Regions from separate parts of the Priestia sp. RMT2NF4 genome, predicted to be linked through region 1. Evidence: riboswitches for the same ligand, from Rfam matches in the RefSeq annotation. Region 1 holds a riboswitch; the other holds the start of a gene.
The links. Region 1 has a riboswitch for cyclic di-GMP ahead of ACMX9J_RS15975 (hypothetical protein). Riboswitches for the same ligand answer to the same signal wherever they lie in the genome.

Region 1 (3,423 bases):
TAACACCAAAATATCAGTTTTAATATAAGGTAAAACGTCTCGTGCAAACTGCTCTGTACGATCTACACGATCAGGACGGCAGTTCATAATAACTATAGGCGAATCTACTGAATAACCAATCTCTCTCACTCTTTCCCAAATTCGTAATGTGGAAGCAGCATCATTTGCAGCAAATCCATTTACCAAAAATGCAGGCGCTTTAGGATCACCAAACTGAGTGATTCTCATTGCACCAGGATCCGGATGAGCATTCAGCATTCCTCTAAAAGCAATTTCTTCTGGGATATCTAACGCTTCTGCTACGGCTAATGCAAGCGATGCATTATCTGGAAATACCATATAATCAAACTTTCTTAAGAACTCATCTGTAATTCTTGAATTATCTGCCACAATTACTTTTGTTCTTCTTTTTGCCGCAACTGTTTTAAAATACTCAAGATACGGACCATCGATCGTAATTAAATGCCCTTTGTAAGGAATCGTTGGTAGAAAAGCTTCTGCTACTTCGTCCAGTGTTGGTCCCATAACATCCATATGATCTTCTAATACATTTACAATAACTCCAATATTTGCTTGAAGCATTTTTTCTTGAAAAGTAATTTGATAATCGGGATTCACCGCCATACATTCACTGACTAGTGCCTCAGTCTCAAGTTTTGCTGCCTCTTTTACGACGCGTCTTTGCTCTCCTATATTCGGCCCTTCAGGTCGTCTGACAATTGGCTTCTCTTCATCTGTAAACCAATAAATCATCCTGGCTGAAGTTCCCGTAGTCTTTCCAATAGTTTTATATCCAGCTTCTGTTACGATTCCAGTTATCAATCTAGTAACTGTTGATTTTCCGCGAATGCCATTAACATTTATCCTCACCGGAATAGAATCGATATTTTTTTGATGTTTAACCTGTTCCCATGCTCCATAAGCAAATACTAGAAATAAACAGATTAAAATAATACTAAGCACCATTTCGATTGTTTCCTCCTTATTTCGACTATCTTTTTTAATAGGAAGCTTCAACCATAAAAATAATTATAATTTAGCCCTATATTTCAATTTTTTTACTTAACTTTTATAGTTAATCATACCTAGCTAAGTTTATCAATAAGAGAATTAAATGTAATTTATGTTATTTACTAGTAATTAAACCTCTTTGACCTCCTGCTATTACAGCATTTGATGCCCCCTAAGCAAATTACTTCATCTATAGTCTCAAAAACCTAAATCAAATAAAAAAACCAGTCGAATGTCATTGTGTTTTTTTAAGTTAAAATACCTATTTATATGGTAAAATATAAAATGATATTCATTATAAAGTTTCTTTTTTGACTTTTATGTTCTCTAAAAGAAACAATTCGATACTTGTACAGATAAGGGCAAACGAGGTGAAAAGCTGGGACGCAAAACTTCGGGTCGAAGGTCTTATGACTATGACGGCCGGGTTTCCTGACACATACGGAGGTAAAGAAAAACATGAACAATCAGTGGCTTTGTATATGAGGCCACGCATTGTGGAATTTTTCATTTTAGTCGAGAAAGCCTCCACCTCAGGGAAAGAGACGAGCATAGCCCAGCGAGTAGATAAAGGTAAATCGGTCTTTTTTTGCTACTTTTTAACTTTTAATTGCAATTATCCTCTCTCTTATTATAAACTATTAAATAATTATAAGAACATAAGTTCGATAGAGGGAGGGGGAAATATGAAGAAAGCGTATTTTTCAAAGCGTATTTGGAAAAAGGAGATAAACGACCTTACGTTAGTTGAAATAGCATCGTTGAGTGAATTATTTAATCGTGCCAAACGATTTGTATTTCAAACGCTCGTTCGGCAAAAACGTTGGAACCGCGAGCTTCATAAGGAAAGTATCCATTTAGTCGTAAAGAAAAAGTTTGGCGTAAATGATTACATTGCAAACAGCATTGTAAGCGAATCTCAAGCTCTCCTAAAAGCCCAATCCGAACTTAATAAACTGTACATCAAACAAACAGATGAAAAAATAAAGAAAAAGTTAAAGGTTAAAGAAAGAACGTTCTTTTTTAACGACTCTTCACGCGCTTGCTTATATAGAAAGAGCTGTATGCGTGGTTGTCCTGAAGGGACACTTCCGTAATTTGTATGGCTAACCGACCCCGTTGAACGGGAAGGGTTCCTAAATCTTTAGAGATTTTAGGAATCCCCACTTCAAGCTTGCTAAGTGGGGGTAGTTCAATTCCGTGATTACTTAACGAGCCCTTTTGTACCGCAAGCCATTTATCCGTACTTAATGAACGGCTGGGTATTACTAACATATCTGGCTATTTACCAGTCACTATACATGCTTTATCAAATTTGGACGCTTAAGAAACCCATTCAGGCATGATAGAAATGTTGGAAAATTAGCTTATCGCTAGTGTATATAACAGATAAGCTAATTTTCTATGGTCTATATTCTTGGTTAATACGTTAATAGATTTTATTTACTTCTTTATCAGCTTTACAATCAAATATCTTTATACGCTTCATTTCTATTTTTTAATTTGGTAAAATAACACATATAAGGAGGGATAACTTGAACTACATTGCTAAAAAACATTACCTATTTTCTAGAGGTTCTTTTCAAATCGCTACCTTTTTATTGCTTTTCTCACCTCTTTTTACTCGTTCATTTCAGAAAGACGTAGGATCTTATGTAATATTATCTTCGATCATGTTTCTTTTTAATGCGACCACTGAGTATATTCTAATTAAAAAAATAAGTATTGCTCCTCAAAAGTACATCCCTTTTTTCCTAATAATTTGTCTGCCTATAAATATTGTTCTCTTGTGTTTTTTTTATTACAGTACGTAAAAAAGCATCTATCAAGCTGATAGATGCTTTTTAATTTGTTAAGCCTCGTTTAACAGATTTGATATGTGCTTGGCTACAATTGTTCCTTGGCCAGCTGAGGAGCTGATACTTGAAAACAAAGGAGTCGTACACGCATCTCCGACTGCATAAATAAATGGATTACTGCTTTGATGGACATCGTCGGTGACAATAAGCCCATTTTGTGCCGTAGCTACTTTGCCTTTAATAAGATCAACGTTAGGTGCTACGCCCAGCCTGATTAGGACCGCATCTACTAACAAGTTCTTGCTCTTATACTCTTTGTTCTTACACTCTAAATCAATGGATGTAACATGACGATCCCCATGGATTGCTGTCACCTCGGTATCAGTCATGACTTTAATACAAGGGTTAGAAATAACTCTTTCAACATACTGCTCTCTTGCTTTAAAACGCGTAGAACGGTGAATAAGATATACTTCTCTTGCTTTTGATGATAAAAGATGTGCTCCTTCAAAAGCGCGGTCTCCTCCACCAATAATAGCAACTGTTTTACCTTTTAAGCGTTCGCCGTCTGCTGAAGCTGAATATACTTCTCCTCGGTCAATCATTTGCTGCT
Region 2 (3,423 bases), on a different contig from region 1:
AGGATTATTAGATTAAATAAACCCACTCGCTTAAATAAAAGGTGACTAGGTTTTCGGAAACTCTTAAAAATAAAAGGGACACTGATGTGAAATTCCTTGAAAGATGTATCTCTAAAGATTAGTTTTTTTACAAAATGATTTTTGGTAACAGCAAATAAGTAAGCGCAGCTAATTATTTCAGCTGCGCTTACTTATTTTAAACAAGAGTATCGTTCTCAATTGCTTTTTTTATGATTAATTTTTCCCCTATTGTTTTGATTTCTAGGATGTCGCCACTATGAATGTTTAGATAAATTCTCAGCTTTTTAGGAATGTTTAAGTATTTATCTTTCTTTATCACGCGTGATTGTCCAGTGAAAAAAAGTTTTCCTTCTGTAAGAAATTTATAGCTATGTTTTTTTGCAACGATAGTATCTGGTCCTTTAATAAAGAACTGTAATTGCATATGTTCTTCCAAATTCAAAGATTTCAATACAAAATCAGGAAGTTTTATTCTCCCTGATTTTATTTGAAGTAAAGATAACTCACTTAATTCAGGTTCTATATATCCCTTTAGTAGACCTGGAGATTTATTTTGCTCTCTTTTCTTTTCAAAAATAATGCTCTCGTTAAGGACTTTCGCTTCTATTTCATCATGTAGATCTATATCATGTATTTCACGAAGTATCTTTGGAATTACAATGTAGCCTAAATTATCAATAGTCCTAATTAAGTTCTTATCTTTATTTTCTTCCAAAAGAACCGGTGGGAATTCAACCTGCTTCATGACAATGTAATCTTTATAGTTGAGGAATTGTATTGCAGCAGATGAGTGGATATTGGCATGCTCTAGAAGCTGGGAAGGTACCTTTACTCTCCCCATATTATCAATTATTAAGTAATCTTTGGATGATTCTTTCTCTTCCACTAATAAAATCCTTTCAAATGTACTTTTGTAGACAAAGGATAAATTTACTTATATTCATTTTATATCTTCATGAGTTTACACTTTACCTAAGCTATTAAATTTGATCTTCATAAGCTAAATAACTGAATAAGACCCTATGAATAACAATTTGTGTAAAAAACAGGATAAAAAGTAATAATTTTATCATTATAGCTTATATTACAAATCAATTTGCTTTATAATAGGACAAGTTGTAAAGGAGGAAGATTATAATGAATAATTCAAATCATGACACTACTCTTTCCTATAAATGGCTAGTTTTAGTTGAAGAAGCAATGAATTCTAGCGTTACCAAAGAGGAGTTTAAAGAGTTTTTGAATAGGAAATCCCAGAAATTGAATGATTATAAACAAGACCAAATATGAATAGTGTTGTTTGTGATTAGGGGGTTATTTGTTTTTTGAAGAACTTTTTAAGTTCTTCAATAGTTAATCCCAATTCCTTAGCTTCTGTTATAAGTTTAACCCATTCTTGATCTAATTCTTTTTCTATCAATTGTTGTTTACCATCCATGAAAATTACTTTCAGATATTCAGGGAGCTCAGCTGCCATAGCAATTTAACCTTAGACCTGTAGCTTTGCGTCCTAGTTTTTCAACTAGTTTGCCTTTATCATAATATGTAATTTTATAAATATATTACTATATAATGGATTTAAAATCATGTAAAAATAAGGATTATTATTTATTTTTTTAATTCCTTTGACAAAGATTTTCTTTTTCCAACCTTCGAACTAATTAAATTCTCCTTTAAGATAATATATATTTACCCTTACATTAATCCTGCAGTTGGTTCTATAATGGGCATTCGAAATAAGCCTCTAAAAGGTTTTTTATAGTTTTGAATGTCTAACTATCATTGTGTTAACTAGAAGGAAATCTAATGTACAGTATATAGGTATAATTTCTTTATACGTGTATAAAGATTTATTTTAATAGCTAAATAGATGTTGCATTATTTGATTTTGCTTAAAAGGAAAATATGTACTCAGTAGCAGCTGAAAGGTCTATCCCAACAAAATTTATAAAAAGAAGGTGAACATACAATGATTGTATTACCTATTATGTTTAACAGTTTGGGAATTTCTGCTTTTTACTATTTTATTCTTAAAAAAGAAGCTTAAAATGAATACAATATACATCACTCGTTTACATAATATATATACAAGGGAGTAAGAAAGCACAAAAACCTTTACAGGAAAAGGTTTTTGTGTGGGTTCCTTTAATCGGATATGTAGCTTTATATATATGTCCATTCATCCAAAAATAGCTATTATGGAAAAATGTGCTATTGATTACTTGCGGTTATATTTTGGTACTTTATAATTATCAATCCTATAAAAAGCTTTCTCGTCTGCCAATGCTGAGATAGCTTTTTGTGTTCTTCATCATTATGTGAAATTGATTTTAACTCTACGAGAAGAAGCTGAGAATATTGTTCTTCCATCTCTTTACTGTTTACTTAATCTGTTATATTTTCACAATAATTCACGAACACTTGATACTTGTATAATGTGGATATGGTCAGAATTAACAGCATAACGAACAGGCGTAATCAAAATAAGGGAAGGTAAAATGGCTGAAAATGCAATGCCTTTCATAACAAAAAATGTTCCTTTAGAAAAAGTAAAGCTAAAACCTAAAATCTTTTAGTTGTTTGCGTGTTTTGAAATTATATATTTTGTATGGCATAATTTTCTAGAGAAAAAGGAGTGAAGAGATGCAGAAAATATTAATTATTGAAGATGATTCTAAAATCGCAGAGCACCTCCATTCGTATATAGGAAAGTATGACTTTAATACCACCGTCGTGGAGAATTTTGATGATGTGATGGAAGAGTTTCATAGGCAGAAACCAGATATTGTATTATTAGATATTAACCTTCCTAGCTTTGATGGCTATTACTGGTGCAGGCAAATACGGAAGGAGTCTATATGTCCTGTTATATTTATATCTGCACGAGTAGGAGAGATGGACCAGGTGATGGCACTTGAAAATGGCGGCGATGATTTTATCACAAAGCCTTTTCATCCTGAAATTGTAATGGCAAAAATTCGCAGTCAGCTTCGCCGTGCTTATGGTGAATATGCATCACAGGTACAAGAACGAATTTTAGAGATACAGGGATTAAAGCTGTTCCCAGAAAGATTGGAATTGTCATTTCGTAATAAAACAATCCTGCTTTCAAAAAAAGAAACAGATATAATTGAAAGTTTACTAGAACGATATCCTCGTGTTGCAGGTCGTGAAGACTTGTTAGAAAAACTATGGGATGAACAAGTCTATGTGGATGAGAATACGTTAAATGTAAATATTGCAAGAGTAAGAAAAAAATTTGAGGAAGTTGGACTTTCAGGTTTATTAGAAACAGTTAGAGGTGCTGGATATCGTCTAATCGTTACATGGTGAAGGGTTGGAATGAAATGAAATTATTCTTTAGAGAACATGCTCTTTTAATTGCAGTGCAAATCGTACAAT

Region 2: linked by a shared signal. The riboswitch ahead of ACMX9J_RS24550 (anti-repressor SinI family protein) and the one ahead of ACMX9J_RS15975 (hypothetical protein) in region 1 are both predicted to bind cyclic di-GMP.

Annotation. Positions count from the first base shown of each region.
Region 1 covers NZ_JBLQZO010000003.1:492,059-495,481, reverse strand. Annotated here, with positions in the region: gene pgsB (poly-gamma-glutamate synthase PgsB) at 1-966, opposite strand, end outside; cyclic di-GMP riboswitch class I at 1,363-1,447, shown strand; gene ACMX9J_RS15975 (hypothetical protein) at 1,698-2,108, shown strand; gene ACMX9J_RS15970 (NAD(P)/FAD-dependent oxidoreductase) at 2,864-3,423, opposite strand, start outside.
Region 2 covers NZ_JBLQZO010000009.1:82,231-85,653, reverse strand. Annotated here, with positions in the region: gene ACMX9J_RS24560 (AbrB/MazE/SpoVT family DNA-binding domain-containing protein) at 197-907, opposite strand; gene ACMX9J_RS24555 (anti-repressor SinI family protein) at 1,159-1,311, shown strand; gene ACMX9J_RS24550 (anti-repressor SinI family protein) at 1,328-1,498, opposite strand; cyclic di-GMP riboswitch class I at 1,479-1,563, opposite strand; gene ACMX9J_RS24545 (hypothetical protein) at 2,423-2,545, opposite strand; gene ACMX9J_RS24540 (response regulator transcription factor) at 2,665-3,354, shown strand; gene ACMX9J_RS24535 (sensor histidine kinase) at 3,369-3,423, shown strand, end outside.